Regions from separate parts of the Actinomadura keratinilytica genome, predicted to be linked through region 4. Evidence: riboswitches for the same ligand, from Rfam matches in the RefSeq annotation. Region 4 holds a riboswitch; each other region holds the start of a gene.
What was found. Region 4 has a riboswitch for cyclic di-AMP ahead of ABD879_RS04940 (peptidoglycan recognition protein family protein). Riboswitches for the same ligand answer to the same signal wherever they lie in the genome.

Region 1 (4,853 bases), on a different contig from region 4:
GCTGCGGGCCGGCCGGGTGCGTCCGCCACAGCACGTACTCCACCGGGTCGGGGCGCAGGTCGGAGATGTTGCGCACCGACAGCTCCCGCTGCATCGACACGAACGTGGCCGGGTCGCGGGTCAGGTCGAGGGAGTGCGCGTCGGCGCGGGCCTCGACGTGCCTGCTGACGAGGTTCTGCACGGGGGCGCCGACCTGGGTGGCCACCGTCACCAGGGCCAGCACGAGCGCGGCCGAACGGGCGTCCGCCAGGCCGCTGGCGTCCACTCCCGCGCGTCTGCGCAGCCGGGGCGAGGTCAGCAGCACGTACAGCAGGCAGATCCCCCCGGAGACGGCCAGCGCCCCGATGAGCGTGCCGTGGAGCACGTCGTCGTTGTCGGCGTGCCCCAGCTCGTGCGCCACGATCGAGGCGACCTGCTCGGGCGGGGCGCTCTTCAGCAGGGTGTCGTAGACGACGATGCGCCGCGTGGACCCGAACCCCGAGACGTAGGCGTTGAGCGCGGTGGTGCGCCGTGACGCGTCGGCGACCAGCACGTCCGTCACCGGGACGCCGTCGCGTTCGGCCATCGCCAGCAGCTCGCTGCGCAGCGGGCCGGCGGGCAGCGAGTGGAACCTGTTGAACAGCGGTTCGACCGCCACCGGGTACACGAACGACGCGCCGACGACCAGCAGGAACCCGCCCGCCGCGGCCCCGGTCCACCACCAGCGGGGGAAGCGCCGCATCAGCAGGTACAGCAGCGCCAGCGCCACCGTCCAGATCACCCAGGTGACGCCCAGCGACTTGAGCTGGTCGGTCAGCCACGACGGCCACGACTGGGTGGACAGCCCGTAGCGGTGCAGCACCGACTCGCTCCAGGCGTCGAACGGCAGTCCGGCCAGCCGCACGGCCGCGGTGAGCGCCAGCGCCGCCGCGGCCGTGCGCAGCGGCCACCACGGCGCCCGCGCCGTCGCCCGGTCCAGCAGCCGCGCGCCCAGCGGCGTCAGCCCCAGGACGAGCACGAGGGCGAGGCCGACGAGCAGCCCCGCGTACGCGGGCGGGGCCAGGGCCGCGTCGAACGCCCGGGACCGTTCGATCTCGGCGGGGGTGAAGTCGAGGGCCGGGTCGGGGGCGGTGTGCCCGCCGGGGACGCGTCCGGGCAGCGGGTTCCACGGCGTGGTGACCGCCAGCACGACGCCCACGGCCGCGAACAGCGCCACCGACGCGATGGCCGCCGCGGTCCGCGGCCTGGTGCGCCCCCGGTCGGCCTGCGCCGTCCGGGGCCGAGGGTCCTCCGCCCGGTCCGCCCGCGCCGGAGCGTCCGCCGTGTTCTCGCCGCGTTCGCCGCTCACTGCCTCGCCTCCGCACACGCCGTCCCGCCGTCCGGCCCGTCTCGCCGCCCGCCCGGTGCCGCCGGCCCTGCCCCGTCGCCCGGTCTCGTCGCCCGGTTCCGTACCGTCAGCCCAGCTCCTCGCGGAGGTAGTCGCGCCACAGCGCGGTGAGGCGGTCCCGGTCGACGCCCAGTGTCTCGCGCAGCGCGGTGTCCTCCGGCATGCGGCCGGCGGCCCGGTAGAGCCGGACCAGCGTGGCCTCACCGTACCGCTCGGCGATCATCCGGCACGCCAGCCACGCCTCCTGGTAGGACTGCGACAGCCGCGGCGAGGAGCCGTCGAAGTCGGCGCGGCCGGGCAGCCCGTCGGGCAGCCGCCCGGCGGCGACGTCGGCGCGCAGCTCGCGGGCCGCCGACCGGACGCTCACGTCGGCCCGCAGGTAGCCGACGTAGTCGGCCAGGCCCTCGATCAGCCACAGCGGGGTGCGGCCGTCGCGGGCGCCGCCGGTGGCCACGTGGGTCAGCTCGTGCGTCAGCACGACGTCGCGGCCCAGCTCGTTCAGGCGGGCGAAGGCGGCGGGGGACACGACCACGCGGTCGGCGCCGGGCCCCTCGGCGGTGGGCGCCACGGTCGCGACGGCGGCGATCCGGTCGAGGTCCTGCGACGGCCCGGCCAGCGCGGAGGCCAGCCGGGCGTCCGCGGGCACCAGCGCGACGGTGCGCCGCCGGCCGCGGCCCGCCCCGTCGCCGCCGGTGCCCACGACGCCGGAGACGACGGGCACGGCCGCGTCCAGGCGGCGCGCGATCTCCCGCAGGCGCGGCCCGTCGCCCACCACGAGGGTGTGGTCGCCCCGCACGACGGTGAGCGCGCCGCCGTCGAAGATGTCGCCGTCGTCGGCCAGGCCGCGCGCGGAACCGTCGCCCACGATCGTCCAGGAGCCCGCACGCGGCGCGAACGTCAGGTACCGGGTGCGGACGACGGGGGCGTCGTCGAAGCCGCGCAGACGGTAGCTCAGCCGCACGCGGGCCACGGCGGAGCCGGGTTCGAGGCGGTCGAGCGTCTCGCTCCACGACGCCAGCGGGAGCCGGAGCAGGTTGTCGAACAGGCGGCCCTGGGCGTCGCGGTACGCGGCCGGGGCGGTGGCGACCGTGGCCATGAAGGCGGTGCGGTCGCGTTCGCGTACGGCGCGCGTCCGGTTGGCCAGGACGGCCGCGACCGCGCGCCCGTCGGGTACGGCGGTGGGCGTTGCGGAGACCGTGGTGCGGGCGGGCGCGTCGGGCCCGGCGGCGGTCAGGCCGAGTTCCGCCAGGAGGCATCCCGCCAAGGCGGCGGCAGCGGCGATGACGGCGGCGCGGCGCGAGACCCGGCGGGGCGATGGCCCGTCGCTCTCGGGGCGGCCGTCGTCGTCCTTCATGCGCGCGATCCTATGCGGGGGTGCCGCGCACGCGGGGGGACCCGGGCGCAGGACGAAGCGGCGTGGCCGCCCGTCGGGGACGGCCACGCCGCACAAGAGACTGAGGTTCGGTCCGTCATGGACCCGGCAAGATGCAGACCGCCGGAATACCGGGACGGCGGTCGCTGCTGTCGAGGAGAGTTCTCAGGTGGCGCTCACTCCTTCCAGACGCCTACCGGGTTAGCTGACGGGTTCGGTCGTGGAAGTCGACCTACGGCGCGCATCCCCTCGCTTTCCGGGGGCGGGGAACGGGCGCCGATTCACCCCGGAGCCGGCCACGGCCCGTGGGACGGGCCCGCGGGCGCCGGCTCGGTGGGTCCCCGGCTCCACCCCTGGCGCAGGGGCGGACTCGGCGGTCAAGCGGCGATGAACTTGTTCGGGACTTGCGATGTGGACGGCCCCCGGGGGCGGGATCCGTCCGGCCGGGCCCGTGCGGGCCTCCGTGGCGCGCTACCGGCGCCATGCACACCGGGGCGTGCGCACGTACGGCCTGGGACCGGCGAGCGGGGGACGGCATCTGGCGGATGCCGCGGAGGAGAGACGCGGCACGGTGTGCCGCTGCGGGGGCGCGGCACCTGGCGGGTGCCGCAGGCGACGTCTCGACGTCGGTGCCGGTACGGCGCCTGGCTGGCGTCGTAAGCGGTCACAAAGTACCAAAGAGCAACGGATAGGCAAATACCCGACAAAAAGATCTACGGTCCAGGTCGGAGCGCGTCCGACCTGGACCGTAGCCGGGAGAACGGGGCGGGACGAGGGGCGCGGGCCGTCAGACCCGCCCGGCGCCGTAGAAGTTCGTCCGGTAGTAGCCCGAGGTGATCGAAACGATCTCCACGTTCTTCCCGGTGCGCGGCGCGTGGATCATGTTGCCGCCGCCGATGTACAGCCCCACGTGCCCGAGGTTGTTGAAGAACACCAGGTCGCCGGGCTGCAGCGCGTCGAACGACACGCGGCGGGTGGCGGCGTACTGGCTGTTGGTGACGCGCGGCAGGTTCACCCCGGCGGCGCCCCAGGCCCGCATCGTCAGCCCCGAGCAGTCGTAGGAGTTGGGCCCCTCGGCGCCGTACTGGTACGGCTTGCCGAGCTGCGCGTAGGCGAACTGGATCGCCGTGCGCGCCGACCCGCTGGCCGGGCCGTTGTAGGTGGCCCCGCTGCCCGTGCCGGGCTTGTCGGCGGTCTCGCCCAGCTTGGCCAGCAGCTTCTTCTGCGCCGCGATCGACTTTTCGACCTCGGCCTTCTTCTGCTTCAGCTCCTTGGCCTTCTTGACGACCTCGTCGTAGGCCGCCTGGGCCTGCGCCTGCTCCCGGCGCAGCCGCTGCGTCGAGGCCAGGAACTGGTCCAGCTCCGAGCTGCGGTTGCGGGACAGGTGCGAGATGACCGCGGACTGGTCGAGGATCTTCTGCGGGTCGTCCGCCGCGGCGAACCCGACGACGCCGCCGGTGTCGCCGTTCTTGTACGCGGCGGCCGCCATCTCGGCGATCTTCTGGCGCAGCTCGTTGAAGGTCTTCTGCTCGTCCGCGCCGGCCTTCTTGGTCGCCTTCAGCTTGCGCTTGGCGATCTTGAGCTCTTCGCCGACCTGGTTGTACTTCTCGACCAGCTGCTCGACCTGCTCGTTGAGCTTGGTGAGCTTCTTACGGGCTTCGGCCGCGCTCGGCGTCGGCTCGGCGTGCGCCGCCGCCATGGGCACCGTCAGGGACGCCGCCACGGTGAGGCAGGCGGTCGCCACCAGGCGCCGGGGGGCGAGCCGCCCCCCGAAGAGGTTCCGTGGGCCTCGCGAGTCCGCCGCGGGAGCCCCGGTCATATGACTGGTCACGGTCGGTTATGCCCCTCTCGTCCATGACATCAGCCGACGACACTAGCGAGGGGGCACACCCGTCACAACCGATTCGTCACTACTTGCACTGCATATTCGGCACAACGTCGCGTTGCGTCACAGCATGATCGCCGCACGTTCAGGAGCGGCCCAGGCGGCGCAGCAGCAGGGTGGACGGAGCCGGCCGGGCCCCCGCCCGGCGGGCCGCGTCGGCCACCTCCCGGTCCGACGACACCACCACGATCGCCCGGCCCGACGGCTCGGCCCGCACCAGCTCGCCGATC
Region 2 (4,853 bases), on a different contig from region 4:
GTACGCGGCGATGGCCGCCATCGGGTGGGCCTCCTCGTACACCCGGGGGTGGAGGCCGGCCAGATAGTCGGCGGCCAGCGCGCGGAACCCCTCCCGGTAGGCGGCGTCGCGGCACGGCAGGTCGCGCATGTACAGCAGCAGGTCGTGGTTGACAAACTTGACGTCCTTGGCGAGCCGCAGCTCCTCGTCGCCGTGCCGCAGCAGCAGCGCGTCGATGCGCCGGTGGATCTCCAGCCGGTCGGCGAAGTTGGCCAGTTCCGAACGCCGGCTGGAGATGGACCGCGCATGCGGCTCGACCAGCCAGTTGTAGACGCGGTGCGGGATGAGCGCCGTCCGGGACGCCGCCAGGTACGCCTCCGCCGTGAACAACAGGTCCTCATAGTGCAGCCGCTCGGCGAAACGCAGCCCGTGCCCCTCCAGGAAGGCGCGCCGGTAGAGCTTGTTGGTGGCGAGGGTGTCGTACAGCAGGTCCGGGTTGTCGCGCAGCGCGCCGTAGACCGCCGTCCTCCGGTAGAGCCACGGGTACCAGGGCCGCTCCCGGCCGCGCACCCGGCCCGTGTGGACGCGCGTGCACAGCCCGGAGACCAGGTCGGCGCCGGTGTCCTCGGCCGCGGTCAGCAGGTTGAGGCAGGCGTGCGGGTCCAGGACGTCGTCGCTGTCGAGGAACATCACGTACCGGCCGCGCGCCCGCGCCACCCCCGCGTTGCGCGGACGGCCGCACCCGCCGGAGTTGACCGGCAGCCGCACCGCCCGCACCCGCCCCGGATGCTCGGCGGCCAGCCGTTCGGCCACCGGCCCGGTCTCGTCGGCGCTCCCGTCGTCCACGACCACGACCTCGACGGCGCCCAGCGACTGCCTCAGCGCCGAACCGACCGCCCGGGGCAGCCGGCCCGCGTCGTTGTAGGCGATCACGACCACGCTCACGTCAGGGCCGTGCGGGACGTGCCCGTGCGGCCCTGCCCTCATGGACGTGTCCTCCCCCCGTCCCTGCTCGCGTGCCGGATACCTTTCCGGCCACCGCAACGACGGAGTAGAAGACACCACAAAAAAAGTGAATGATTGCGGCATTCAGGACGACAAAGGGCGCCCGGCATACGCCGGACGCCCTCGTCCACCGGACGTCAGTCGGCGTCGTAGTCCGGGTACCCGTACCCGGCGACGAGCGACTTGGACCGCACCCGCTTCTCCACGGCGTCGTTGGTGTTGCCCTCGACGGTGGTGATGGTGCCGTCCCCGTTGTCCTTGACGACCAGGCCGACGTGGTCGATACCGCTGATGCCGCCGTCGGGCCCGTTCTGCCAGTCGAAGAACACCACGGCCCCGGGCTTGGCCTTGTGCCCCCAGCGCCCCTTCTTGGCGAACCACCTGGCGTGCTGGACGGTGTAGGCGTCCCACCCCATGTCCTTGACACCGAGCTGCGCGCCCACCCAGGACACGAACATGTTGCACCACTCGGCGCCGTTGTAGTCGTCCACGCTGAAACCGCCGTCGCGCTCGGCCGTCATCTTCGCGTTGGGCGTCGACACGAACCAGTCGTGGTACTTGGTCTGCCGGCCGGGCCCCTCCTTGACGCCGACCTGCTCCAGGGCCAGGCGGATCGCCTCGGACGGCTCGACCTTGCGGATCGGCACCGCGTATCCCTCGGGCTTGTCACCGATGGAGACGGCCTTGTGCGCCTTCTCCACCTGCACCTGGGCGACGGTCCCCTTGTCCTGGGGCTGCCCCTCGGCGGAAGGGCCGATCAGCGCGAAGCCGACGGCCCCGGCCAGCACCGTCCCCACGGCGACCCCCACACCCAGGCGAGCCTCGAGGGAATGAGAAGCGGTTCGATCGGGCATGCAGAGAACTCCTTGTCTCCCATGACGCCTACCGGGTTAGCTGACGGATTCGGGCATGGAAGAGCCCTACGGCGCGCATCGTCGGCACGCCGATTCACCCCTGGGCCTGATCGGCCCGACGTGGGTTCCCGGCTCCGGTCCTCGCATCAGGCGCCGGACACGGATTCGGCCACGGCCGCCGCTGCCCACAGCGGCCGCTCACTGGTCTGAACTCGAAAGGGGGGCGCGTCCTCGCGCGCCACGGCCGCGCCCCGGGTCCCTCCCCGGGCCACGACAGGCCACGACGCATGGCGCGCGTCGCGGGATTCGGTCCGACGTTATCAGATCCCCACGCCAGAGCAAAAAAGGTAAAGCCGCTCTGACCTGCGACAACATCAAAACCGATCCCCTGTGGTCACAGGGTGCACACCTGTCGCGTCAGTGCCGTGATCCTGGCCGCCGCGGTGGCGTAGGACGTCCCCGCCGGCTGCAGCGTGAGAACCGCCACGACGTACCGCTCCCCCGGCCCCACGAGCCCGGTCGTATGCAGGACCGGCCGCCCCAGCCCCAGGTCCCCCGGCACCACCCCGGACGTCCCCTGCCCGAAGCCCGACCAGCCCTGCTTGACCGCCCACGGCTTCGACACCGCCCGCGGAATCCCGAAGTACTGGTCGTAGCCGTCCGTCCCCCGCCGGGTGGCCCTGCGCAGCTCCCGCAGCACGACATCGCGGTGCCGGGGCCGCGCCTTCTCCAGCAGATACCGGTACGCCTTCACCACGTCCGCGGCGCTGAGCGCGGTGTACCCCCAGAACCCGGGCTTGTCCGCGGGCGGCGGCCTGGTGTCGGTGAGCCCCATCCGGCGCGCCATCCGCTCGACGATCGCCCCGCGCCCACCGCGCCTCCACAACGCCGTCGCCGCCGCGTCGTCACTGGACCGCAGCATCAACCCCAGCCGCGGATCGACGTCCCGGCTCCGCTCCAGATGATCGAGCGCGATGAGGATCTTCACCACCGACGCCGACCGGAACACCTGGTGCGGCCGGTACTGCCGCACCGTCCTGCCGCTCTCCCGGTCGAACACCACGTACCCGACCCGCGTCCCCCGAGGCACCTTCGGCGTCGGGACCGCCTTCCGCGTCTCGGGAGTCACACTGGGAGCCGGCTCCACCGCACTGCTGCTCACCGCCCCCGGGACCCGCTCCGTCTCCCGGCCACACCCACAGAGCGCCCCGGCCACAACCACCAGAGCCACCCCGCCCCGGCCCGCCCGAGCCCAGGCTCCCGCTATCTCGGTACGCATGACCCCGCAGACTGCGCTACAGTAATCACGCCTGCTGCGGCAGGCGCCGGGACGTAGCGCAGTTTGGCAGCGCACTTGACTGGGGGTCAAGGGGTCGTGGGTTCAAATCCCGCCGTCCCGACAGGTCAGAGGCCGGTTCCGATCATTCGGAACCGGCCTTTCGTCGTCCGTACGGCCAGGATGTACAGCTACGGCCCCGTACCCGGTGGTCCCCAAGTGGTCCCCATCAGCGCCCACCAGCCGCCTCAGCGCGCCCCTGGCGGCCTCCCTCAGCACCTGGGCATAGACCTCCCCCGTGATGCCGATCTGGCCACGCCGAAGAATCTGCATCGCCTCACGCGGATGGACGTCCAGCGCGGCCCAGCAGCGAACCGCACGTGCGCCGCACGCCATGAACCTTGATCAACCGCACCCCCGCACGCTCGGCCCCCCCTTTGAAGCTGCGGTTGACGTTCCGCAGCCCGATCAGACGCCCCATCCGCGTCGTGAAGATCAGCCCCCTTGCCCGTCCAGCGCTCCCCACGCGCCGTGCACTCGCTTTCCTGACGCTTCTGCCGGATGCGCAGTGCGGCGAAAGTTCACTACGACGGGTATCTGTCGAGGATCGCGCGTGACCTGAAGACACCGTCCCCCCAACTCGCGCGAGCCGTCGACTCTGCACTCGGTGCGGAGGGCCGGCTTGCAGCTCTCCGCACCGTTGGTGAGGAGCGCTCGCTGGAACCGGGTACCCGGGAGGAGGATGAGGACGAGATGGAACGGCGCACTCTCCTACAGGCGCTCGCGGCACTCGGTCTGCCCGCGTCTCCGATCTCCGAAGCCCTCCGGAACATCCGGATCAGCGTCCACCGCACCGTCGGCGGCGGAGAGGACGGTCACATCGACGAGTGGGACGAGATCGTCGTCGAGTACGGTCACCTGTACGTGCCGACACCTCCGCGTCGCCTGCTGCTCGACCTGGCGAGCGACCTGGTGACCGTCCAGCAGATCATCAAGCGCAAGCAGCAGGAGGACGCCCGGAGGAACCGAGCCCACAGCACGTCCGCGCCCTGGAGCCGCGTCGCCGCCGAACTCTGCGCGCTCATGGCCAAGACGCTCAGCAACCTCGGGCGACCGCGCGAGGCCCGCGAATGGTGGAGGACCGCGCAGAGCGCCGCTGAGGCGTCCGGTGACACAGATCTCGCCCTGTGGATCGCGGGGGGACGACTGGCGCATGGGCTCTATGAGCGCCGCCCCGCCGCCGTCCTCCTCGCCAGGGCGGACAAGGTGCTCGAACGTGTCTCGGATGCCCCGTCCCGCGGCCTCCTGCACGTCCGGGGGGTGCGCGCACAGCTGCTGGCGCCGGCGGGAGATGCCGACGAGGCGACGGCGGAGCTTCAGATGTGCGGCGAGATGTCCGGGACACTACCGCCGTCGATCACCAGCGAGGTGCACTCCATTGCCGGCTGGGCCGAGGACCGGCTCCGGTACATCCAGGCGTGGGTGCATGCCCATCTGGGCGAGCGGGAGCAGCTCGACGGTGCGGTCGAGCACGCGCACCGGGTCGTGGCCGCCGAGGCGCGGCGCTTCCGTGCGCAGTTCGGCCTTCTGCAGGCGTTCGGTCACGTTCGCGCCGGGGACGTCAGCGGGGGCGTCAGGCTCGCTCACGTCGTCTACAGCCGTCAGCCGGTCGAGCACCGAACCACCATGGTGACCAGCCTGGCCGAGCAAGTCCTCGAAGCCGTCCCGCTTCAGCGCAG
Region 3 (4,853 bases), on a different contig from region 4:
GCGCGGCCACCGGCGTCGGCGGCATCGTCCGCGACATCATGTCGATGGGCGCCCGCCCGGTCGCGATCATGGACTCGCTGCGGTTCGGGCCCGCCGACGCCCCCGACACCCAGCGGGTGCTGCCCGGCGTGGTGGCCGGCATCGGCGGCTACGGCAACTCCCTCGGCCTGCCCAACATCGGCGGCGAGACCGTCTTCGACCCCTGCTACGCGCAGAACCCGCTGGTCAACGCCCTGTGCGTGGGCGTGATGCGGCATGCGGACATCAAGCGGGCCGTGGCGCCGGGCCCGGGCAACCGGGTGATCCTGTTCGGCGCGGGCACCGGCCCCGACGGCATCGGCGGCGCCTCGGTGCTGGCCTCGGCCACCTTCGACGAGGAGTCGCAGGCCAAGCGGCCCAGCGTGCAGGTCGGCGACCCGTTCATGGAGAAGCTGCTGATCGAGTGCTGCCAGGAGCTGTTCCGCGAGGACCTGGTGGTCGGCATCCAGGACCTCGGCGCGGCCGGGGTGTCGTGCGCCACCACCGAGCTGGCGGCCGCGGGCACCGGCGGCATGCACATCGAGCTCGACTCCGTCCCGCTGCGCGATGCGACCCTGCGCCCCGAGGAGATCCTCATGAGCGAGTCGCAGGAGCGCATGATGGCGGTGGTCGAGCCCGCCAAGGTGGACCGGTTCCTGGAGATCTGCGCCAAGTGGGAGATCCCCGCCACCGTGATCGGCGCGGTCACCGACACCGGCCGGCTGGTGATGACCTGGCGCGGCGAGAAGATCGTCGACATTCCGCCGGGCACCGCCGCCGACGAGGGCCCGGTCTACCACCGGCCGTACGAGCCGCCGGCCGACCTGGCCGCGCTGCAGTCCGACACCCCGGGCCGGCTGACCCGCCCGAGCACCGCCGACGAGCTGCGCCGCACCGTGCTGTGGCTGGCCGGGTCGCCGAACCTGGCGAGCAAGACCTGGGTGACCTCGCAGTACGACCGGTACGTGCTGGGCAACACCGTCCTGGCCATGCCCGAGGACGCGGGCGTGCTGCGGGTGGACGACGAGTCGGGCCTGGGCATCGCGCTGTCGCTGGACGGCAACGGCCGCTACACCCGCCTCGACCCGTACTCGGGCGCGCAGCTGGCCCTGTCGGAGGCGTACCGCAACGTCGCCGCCACCGGCGCCCGCCCGCTCGCGGTCACCAACTGCCTGAACTTCGGCTCCCCCGAGGACCCGGGCGTGATGTGGCAGTTCGCCCGCGCCGTCGAGGGGCTGGCGGACGCCTGCCGCTACCTGGGCACCCCGGTCACCGGCGGCAACGTCAGCTTCTACAACCAGACCGGCACCACGCCGATCAACCCGACGCCGGTCGTGGGCGTGCTGGGCGTGCACGACGACGTGCGGCGCCGCGTCGGCATCGCGTTCAGCAGCGAGGGCGCCACGCTGGCGCTGCTGGGCCAGACCCGCGAGGAGTTCGGCGGCTCGGAGTGGGCGCACGTCGTCTACGGGCACCTGGGCGGCCTGCCGCCGAAGGTGGACCTGCCCGCCGAGGTCGCGCTGGCCTCGGTGCTGGTCGCGGCGGCCCGCGAGGGCCTGCTGTCGGCGGCGCACGACCTGTCCGACGGCGGCCTGTCGCAGGCGCTGGTCGAGTCGTGCCTGCGCGGCGGGCTGGGCGCCCGGATCACGCTGCCCGGCGATCCGTTCGTGTCGCTGTTCAGCGAGTCGGTGGCCCGCGCCGTGGTGGCGGTCCGGCCGGGCTCCGAGGGCCGTCTGGCGGCGCTGTGCGAGGCCGCCGGGGTCCCGGTCACCCAGCTCGGCGTGACGGGCGGCGACGCGCTGCACATCTCCGCGCGCGGCGCCGACGGGCAGCCGCAGGAGCTGTTCTCCATCCCGCTCGCCGAACTGCGCGAGACGCACGAGCACATCGTCCCCAGCTACGCCAACGACTGACCCGCGCCGCCGACCCGCACGACGAGAGAAGGCCGCCGGCCCGCTGCGAAGCGGACGGCGGCCTTCGCCGTTTCCGGGCGCGGTCGCCCGAACGTCCTCAGAACACCGAGATGTGGACGTGGTCGTAGTGGTTGGCGGTGATGCCGCCGCGGTCCTCCATGGTGCGCCAGCCGGGGCTGCGCATGTCGTAGATGCGCTGCCGCCAGATCACGTACTTGATGCCCAGGCGGTTGGCGTTGGAGATGGCGTACTGGGCCGTGCGGTCGCCGAGGGCCTTGCCGCTCGCCGACGGCATCGTGCCGCCGGTGCTGACCATGAAGTCGCAGGCGCGTCCGGTGGCGTGGTCCTGCGGGTCGCCGGTCATCCGCACGCAGCCGATGATCGGGAACGGGCCGAACTCGATGTCGATGGTGTTCTTGACGTTCAGCATGCGGGGGGTGACCCCGCCCATCCCGGAGCTGGGGGACTCGGGCTTGAACTTCTTGATCAGCGCCTGGACCTTGCGCTTTTGCGTGCGCAGTTCGGCGATGTCCTTCTCCAGCTCCTGGACCTTCTTCTCGTACTCCTCGCGCGCCTTCTTCTGCTCGGTCACCAGCTGCTCGATCTGGCGCACCTTGGCCGCCTGATTGGACGCCACATGGCTGGCCAGGCTGGCGTTGTTGAGCACGTTGTCGGGGTCGTCGCTGGCCAGCACCGCCACGGCCGGGTCGGTGGTGCCCGTCATGTACTGGGTGGCCGCCATCTGCGCCACGATGGTGCGCGCGCTGTCGAGGTCCCGCTGGAGCAGGCGCTGCTTCTGCCGGGCCTTCTGGATGCCGTACTGGGCGTCCTTCAGCTTGGCCAGGTCGCCGCCGTACTCCTTGTCGAGCTGGGCGATCTGCTTGTTCAGCTTGGTCAGCCGGCCGGTGTCACCCGGGTCCGCCTGGGCGGGCGCCATGCCCGCCGACGTCACCAAGACGGCCGCCGCGGTGACGGCGAGAGCCAAGGCGGGGCGCCGCATCCGCACGGCATGACGTGGGCGGGTGGAGCTCGGGCTCTCCACGTCGTCTCCTCTCCTGTGACGCCTACCGGGTTAGCTGACGGGTTCGGGCCGGGAGTCCGCCCTATCGCGGCGGAGCCGCGAATTCACCCCGGTGCCGACGTGACCTGGCTGGCCGCCCGGCGCTTGGGTCCCCGGTTCCCGTGCCGTAGTACGGCCGCGGGATTCGGCTGGCTCGGCCAGCCTGCAGATCGGTTTGCGATCATGCCCACCCCCAGTGGGCGAAGGCTACTGTAAGGAACCGGTCGGGTCTTGGCCAAGATTAGACCCAAGGGAAACCTTGGATGGCCGGGACTGCGAGACGAGACGCACCGCCGCCCCGCAGCGTAGCGCGTCGGGGGCGCGCACAGCGGGACCCCCGCCCGGGCGGGCGGGGGTCCCAAGCCGAGGTGCGGCTGCGGTCAAGCGGTGCCCTTGTAGAGCAGCCGGTTGGGCGTGCCCTTCGGCATGCGCTTGAGGCGGTTCTTGGTGGCGTTGCCGTTCAGCCACTTCTGCACGGTCGGGAACGTGGCGCTGCGGTGCGACTGCAGGTACAGCGCCGCCGCCCCGGCGACGTGCGGGGACGCCATGGACGTGCCGGTCATCGTGGCCGTCTTGCCGCCGAGGTAGGTCGACTTGATGCCGTAGCCGGGCGCGAAGATGTCCACGCAGCCGCCGTAGTTGGAGAAGGCGGCGCGGTTGTCGTAGACGGTGGTCGCGCCGACCGCCTGCACCCATCCGGCGCTCGCCGGGGAGACGTTGCAGGCGTTCCGGTTCTCGTTGCCCGCCGCGACGGCGACGAAGACGCCCGACTTGGACAGGTTCGTCACGGCCGTGTTGAGCGCGGTGGACTTCTTGCCGCCGAGCGACAGGTTGGCGACCGCGGGCTTGACGGCGTTCTTGCGCAGCCAGTCGACGGCGGCGATGATGTCCGACACCGTGCCGTAGCCCTCGCAGTCCAGCACGCGCAGCGACCGCAGGTTGACCTTCTTGGCCACCCCGTAGGTCTTGGATCCGATCGTGCCCGCCACGTGCGTGCCGTGCCCGTTGCAGTCCCAGCCGCTGCTGAAGGACGGGGCCTTCCACACCGACTTGGCGCGGCCCTCGAACTGCGGGTGCGACCACGCGATGCCGGTGTCGATCACGTAGGCGTTCACGCCCTTGCCGGTGTTCTTGTAGTAGTACGACTTCGACAGCGGCAGTTTGCGCTGGTCGATGCGGTCCAGCCCCCACGCGGGCGACTTCTGCGTGGTGGTGGCCCGGTAGATCTGGTCCTGCTCGATCGCGGCGACGTTGCGGTTGCGGCGCAGCTTGTCCAGCTGCGCGGCGCTGAGCTTGGCGGCGAAGCCGTTGAGCGCGCCTCCGAACCGCTGGACGGATCCGGCCTTCACCTGCCCGGCGGTGGTCGCCGCCGAGGCGCCGTCCTTGAGCGTGACGATGTACTTGCCCGGAACGGGGGTGCCCTGCGCGGCCGTCACCTGGACCCGGACGGGCTCGGGGACGGCGGCGAGGGAGAGCGGCGCGGCGACGACGACCAGACCGGCCGTGACCGCACCGGTGACGAGGATTCTTCGTGGGGGGACAGAGCGCACCGGGTCTCCTTTGCCTGCGACGCGCCCGCGGCCCCCGTGGCCAACCAAGATCCAGGGCGCGTCGACAAGCCGGTACTTTATTGGAGAACGACCGGTAATTCACTGTAAAAACCGGAAATTGGGCAAAAATCCGTCAGCCGATGTGTGCGGTGATTAATCCGGCCCGTCACCCGCGGGAGAGCCGGGCGTGATAGGTCGCCTTGCCGCTCGGGCTCGTCCACACGTACTGCAGCGTGCCGTCCTGCTGCCGGGTGATCTGCACGTTCCCGCTGGTGCACGGTTTGGCGATGGTCAGCGCCATGCGCAGCGTCC
Region 4 (4,853 bases):
GTGACCCTGGCCAGGGCGTACCGGCGGAATGCGAGCGTCATCATGGAGGCGAGCCCGGCGACGCCCGAAACCACGACGAGGGGCAGCGCGCGGCCGGTCAGCCCGGCGTACAGCGACGGCGCGTCGCCCCGCACGACGAAGACGCCCAGGATCGCGATGACGCCGGTGATCACGGCGGTGCACAGGCCGCGCAGGCGGAACGCGTCGGCCAGCCCCGGGTCGCCGCCGCGGCGCGCGTCGGCGGTGAGGTAGACGGCCGCCAGGTAGGCGGTGGCGCCCACCGCCAGCGCACCGGCCATCAGCGAGGTGGCGTTCCACCAGCTCGTCACGATGTCGCCGGCGGCGAGCCCGTAGGGGACGCGTCCGGACGCGACACCGCCCGCGATGGTGCCGAGGAAGAACGGGGTGAGCACCGACGACAGCGCGAACGCGCCGCCGAACAGCCGCAACTGCCACAGCTCGGTGCTGGCCTTGCGGAACGCGAACGCCGCCCCCCGCGCGATGATCCCGATCGCCACGAGGGTCAGCGGTATGTAGAGGGTGGAGGCGACCGAGGCGAAGACCCCGGGGAAGCAGGTCCAGAACATCACCAGCACGAAGATCAGCCAGACGTGGTTGGCCTCCCAGACCGGGCCGATGGAGTGCTCGATCAGCTCGCGCTGGGCGCGGCCGCGCCGGGCGCCGCCGGCCAGCGCGTCCCAGAACCCGCCGCCGAAATCGGCCCCGCCGAACAGCGCGTACAGGGTGAGGCCCGCCCACGCGAAGAGCAGCAGCCACTGCGCGGCGGTCACGGCGCGTGCTCCTGCGTCCAGTCCTCCTGGGGTGCGGCGACGTGCCGGCCGCGCAGCCGGAGAAGGACGTAGACGGTGGCCACGGTCAGCACGACGTACACGGCGAGCACCACGACCAGCCCCGCCCACAGGCCGGGCGCCGGGTTGACCGCGTCCGCGGTGCGCTGGTGCTGCCAGACGATCCACGGCTGGCGGCCGACCTCGGTGGTGACCCAGCCGGTCTCCAGCGCGAGCACCGCGGCCGGGCCGGACAGCACGGTCGGCCACAGGAACCAGCGGGTGCGGGGCAGGTCGCGGCGGCGCCACCACACGACCGCCAGCCAGCAGCCGAGCAGCAGCAGGGCGAACCCGATCGCCACCATCAGCTGGAAGCTCAGGTGCACCGCGTTGACCGGCGGACGGTCGGCGACCGGCACCCTGTCCAGCCCCTGGACGACCGTGCCGGGCCGGTAGCCGACCAGGATCGACAGCGCGTTCGGGATGCGGATGGCGTACCGCATCTCCCCGTCCAGGTAGAGGCCGCCCACGGACAGGGGGACGTGCGAGCCGGTCTCGTTGAGCCCTTCGATGGCGGCGAGCTTGGCGGGCTGGCGGTCGGCGAGCAGCCGGGCCAGGCCGTCCCCGACCGCGATCTGGAACGGCGTGATGACCGCCGCCACCGTGAACGGCAGCAGCAGCCCGATGCGGTGGTAGCGGTCGCGGCGGCCGCGCAGCATTCCCGCGGCGTACACGGCGGCGATGCCGAAGCCGGCGACCATGAACGCGGCAAGGATCATGTGGACGGTCTGCCAGGGCGTGGCCGGGTTGAACATCGCCGCCCAGGGGCGCACTCGGGTGACCCTGCCGTCCGCCAGGTCGAACCCGCGCGGCTGGTTCATCCAGGCGTTGGCGCTGACGACGAAGAACGCCGACGCGACCCCGGCGACGCACACCGGCAGCCCGGTCAGCAGGTGCACGCGGGGCGGCAGCCGGTCCCAGGCGTACAGGTAGACGCCCAGGAAGATGGCCTCGATGAAGAAGGCGAACCCCTCGAACGCGAACGGCAGCCCGAGCACCTGCCCGTAGGTCGCCATCAGCCCGGGCCACAGCAAACCCATTTCGAACGAAAGGATCGTGCCGGACACCGCGCCGACGGCGAACATCACGCCCATCGCCTTGGCCCAGCGGTGCGCGAGCCGCCGGTACGCCTCGTCGCCGGTCCGGATGCCGCGCCACTGCGCGAAGACCGTCAGCGCCGGCATGCCCACGCCGAAGCAGGCGAGGATGATGTGCCAGCCGAGGGATATCCCCATCTGCGTCCGCGCGGCCACCAGATCGGCCGGCGTCGCGGCGTCGGCCAGCACTCCCATGCGTCCCTCCCCGGCGGAACCGCTGCGATCCGTGCCCCCCTTTCATCACCGCGAACGCCGGGTTCACTCGCCCGCCCCCTCCGGTGCCCGTCGGACCGTCCGGCGACGGCAAGTCCTCCATACCGATGGACCAAGGTGTCCTTGGTCACAATTCCGGAGCTGTGTGACGGCGCGGCGCCTGTTCGCGGAGGAATCTGCCGCTCCGCACCCCCCGCATAAGTGGTTTCTCGCGATGCATGTTCTGCCTGTGATTGCTGTGATCGATGTGACCGGCGGCCGGAAGACGCACACACAAAGATCGTCTTTAGTTTTTACCTTCGAAGGTTTGCGAGTTCTTTGCCGCATCTCCTATGGTCCGTGGTACTCCGCCGTCCGGTGCACCGGCCGGCGGGGCGCCTAATCCCACGGCGCCGGCCGCCTGGGAACCGGGGACCCAACAGTTCTTCGGGGTGAATCCGCGGGCAGCCGCGGTAGGGCCGCTCCTTGGTCCGAACCCGTCAGCTAACCCGGTCGGCAGTCAAGGAGAGGAGAGGACATGAAGGAGCCTGCCCGGCTCTGCCCCGCCACCCCAGCGGCACGCCGCAGCCGCCTCATGACGATGCCAACGCCCTGATAGACGGGGCGGTCCCCTTGGCCGCCCGCTTCGCGCCGTTCCGGCCGCGCCGCTCCCCCGCCTCCCCGCGGCGGTGACCCCGCCGCCGGCACCGGGCCTTCGACACCTCCCCCGCCATCGGCGATCAGGGCCGTCCTCCGCACGGCTCAACGTTTCCGGCGCAGCCGCACGCCCCCATTTCCCGCGCGTTCTTCACGCCTGCTCTCTTTTTGCTGCCCGAATTCCTCCAGACCAGTTCCCCGGAAGGAAATACCCCCATGAACCCGAACGCCAAGCACCGCCGCACCGACCTTTGGCCCACCGAGATGCCGCGTCGCTCGGTCCTGCTGGGCGGTGGAGTCCTGCTGGGGAGTGCGGCGCTCGGCGTCGCCGCGGCACTGGGCCCGTCGGCCGAACACGAGGTGGCGAACGCCGCGAACGCCACCGACGCGGGCGATGCCACCGGAATGGCGCAGGCCGCCCGGCCCGACGAGTCCAGGTCGTCCCGAAAAACGCGTAAACAGGGGAAGGGTGCCCCGCTCATCCACTCGACCAGTGAATGGGGAGCGCGCACCCCCTACCGGCGGGCGACGGTGCTGTCCCGCGCACCCGAGTACATCGTGGTGCACCACACGTGTACCCCCAACGTCACCGACTACTCGCTGCGGCAGGGCTTCCGGCTCGCGCGTTCCATCCAGGGCGCGCACATGGGACAGGGATGGGGTGACACCGGCCAGCACTTCACCATCAGCCGGGGCGGTCACATCATGGAGGGCCGCAAGGGCAGTCTCGCCGCCGCCCGCAGGGGCCGGATGGTGATCGGCACCCACGTCGCCGGCGCCAACGGCTACACCGTCGGCATCGAATGCGAGGGCACCTACAACTCGGTCATGCCGCCCCGCCGCCTGCAGGACTCGCTCACCGAGCTGATCGCCTGGCTGTGCCGCCAGTACGACCTCGACCCGATGAAGGCGATCGTGCCGCACATGAAGTTCAACGACACCGATTGCTGCGGCTACGCGTTCGCCCCGACCCTGCCGCGCCTGCGCAAGCGCGTCGCCGCCGCCCTCCGCTCCGCCTGACGTCCACGGAACGCAGACGCTGACGGCCGCGTCCCCTGGCCGGGACGAACACCGAAAACGGCCGTTACCACCACCGGCGCCAACGACCGAGAGCCGCACAGGTGGAAGCGTCTTCAACCGACCGCGCTCGGGCGCCCGGCCCAACGGGGGACGAGCCGGGCACCCGGCGCGGGGCCCACAAAACCGCACCGCACTCGACGGAGCATGGTCAACACCACCAAACGCGGCCATTCCGACGACGGACACCGAACCGACGCAGCGAGGGGCGGAACACCCGCGAAGCCGCGACGCGCCGAGAACGGGCGATGGGGGTGCCGTCTCCCGACCGCGCTCGGGCGCCCGGCCCAACGGGGGACGAGCCGGGCACCCGGCGCGGGGCCCGCGAAGCCGTACCGCACCTTACGGGTGCGGCCGCCGCGGGCGGGAGATGGCCCTTCCTGTGGCGGACACCGATCGGTCCGGCTGCCTCGGCGGGCGCGTCGGTGTCAGGAGGTGAACTCGCAGGTGTCCGCGGTCCAGCCGGGGACGCGGTCGCTGAGAGTGAGGCCGAGACCGGGACGGTCCGGCACCAGCATGCGGCCGTCGCGGATCTCCAGGCGCTCGTTGAACAGCGGCTCCAGCCATTCGAAGTGCTCGACCCACGGCTCCTGCGGGTAGGCGGCGGCCAGGTGCAGGTGGATCTCCATCGCGAAGTGCGGGGCGAGCTGCAGGCGGTTGTGGTCGGCGAGCGCGGCCAGGCGCAGGAACGGGGTGATGCCGCCGATGCGGGGCGCGTCGGGCTGGATGATGTCGGCGGCGCCGACGCGGATCAGCTCGGCGTGCTCGGCGACGCTGGTGAGCATCTCACCGGTGGCGATCGGGGTGTCCAGGGACGCGGCGAGCGCGGCGTGGCCGGCGTGGTCGTAGGCGTCCAGCGGCTCCTCGATCCAGGTCAGCGCGAACTCCTCCAGGGCCCGGCCGAGGCGCTGCGCGGTGGGCCGGTCCCACTGCTGGTTGGCGTCCACCATGAGCAAGACGTCCTCGCCGAGCTTGTCGCGGA

Region 1: linked by a shared signal. The riboswitch ahead of ABD879_RS14505 (hypothetical protein) and the one ahead of ABD879_RS04940 (peptidoglycan recognition protein family protein) in region 4 are both predicted to bind cyclic di-AMP.
Region 2: linked by a shared signal. The riboswitch ahead of ABD879_RS16815 (CHAP domain-containing protein) and the one ahead of ABD879_RS04940 (peptidoglycan recognition protein family protein) in region 4 are both predicted to bind cyclic di-AMP.
Region 3: linked by a shared signal. The riboswitch ahead of ABD879_RS04785 (coiled-coil domain-containing protein) and the one ahead of ABD879_RS04940 (peptidoglycan recognition protein family protein) in region 4 are both predicted to bind cyclic di-AMP.

What each region holds. Positions count from the first base shown of each region.
Region 1 is NZ_BAABDO010000036.1:44,219-49,071, reverse strand. Features, by position in the region: gene ABD879_RS14510 (M48 family metallopeptidase) at 1-1,327, opposite strand, end outside; gene ABD879_RS14505 (hypothetical protein) at 1,434-2,720, opposite strand; cyclic di-AMP (ydaO/yuaA leader) riboswitch at 2,914-3,124, opposite strand; gene ABD879_RS14500 (C40 family peptidase) at 3,526-4,482, opposite strand; gene ABD879_RS14495 (NYN domain-containing protein) at 4,709-4,853, opposite strand, start outside.
Region 2 is NZ_BAABDO010000048.1:1,997-6,849, reverse strand. Features, by position in the region: gene ABD879_RS16820 (bifunctional glycosyltransferase/CDP-glycerol:glycerophosphate glycerophosphotransferase) at 1-924, opposite strand, end outside; gene ABD879_RS16815 (CHAP domain-containing protein) at 1,122-1,793, opposite strand; cyclic di-AMP (ydaO/yuaA leader) riboswitch at 1,850-2,001, opposite strand; gene ABD879_RS16810 (serine hydrolase) at 2,233-2,967, opposite strand; tRNA gene ABD879_RS16805 (tRNA-Pro) at 3,165-3,238, shown strand; gene ABD879_RS16800 (hypothetical protein) at 3,676-4,853, shown strand, end outside.
Region 3 is NZ_BAABDO010000008.1:84,443-89,295, reverse strand. Features, by position in the region: gene purL (phosphoribosylformylglycinamidine synthase subunit PurL) at 1-1,931, shown strand, start outside; gene ABD879_RS04785 (coiled-coil domain-containing protein) at 2,029-2,973, opposite strand; cyclic di-AMP (ydaO/yuaA leader) riboswitch at 2,977-3,152, opposite strand; gene ABD879_RS04780 (S8 family peptidase) at 3,372-4,541, opposite strand; gene ABD879_RS04775 (serine/threonine-protein kinase) at 4,708-4,853, opposite strand, start outside.
Region 4 is NZ_BAABDO010000009.1:5,622-10,474, reverse strand. Features, by position in the region: gene ABD879_RS04950 (cytochrome d ubiquinol oxidase subunit II) at 1-791, opposite strand, end outside; gene ABD879_RS04945 (cytochrome ubiquinol oxidase subunit I) at 788-2,140, opposite strand; cyclic di-AMP (ydaO/yuaA leader) riboswitch at 2,539-2,672, shown strand; gene ABD879_RS04940 (peptidoglycan recognition protein family protein) at 3,011-3,814, shown strand; gene ABD879_RS04935 (L-talarate/galactarate dehydratase) at 4,300-4,853, opposite strand, start outside.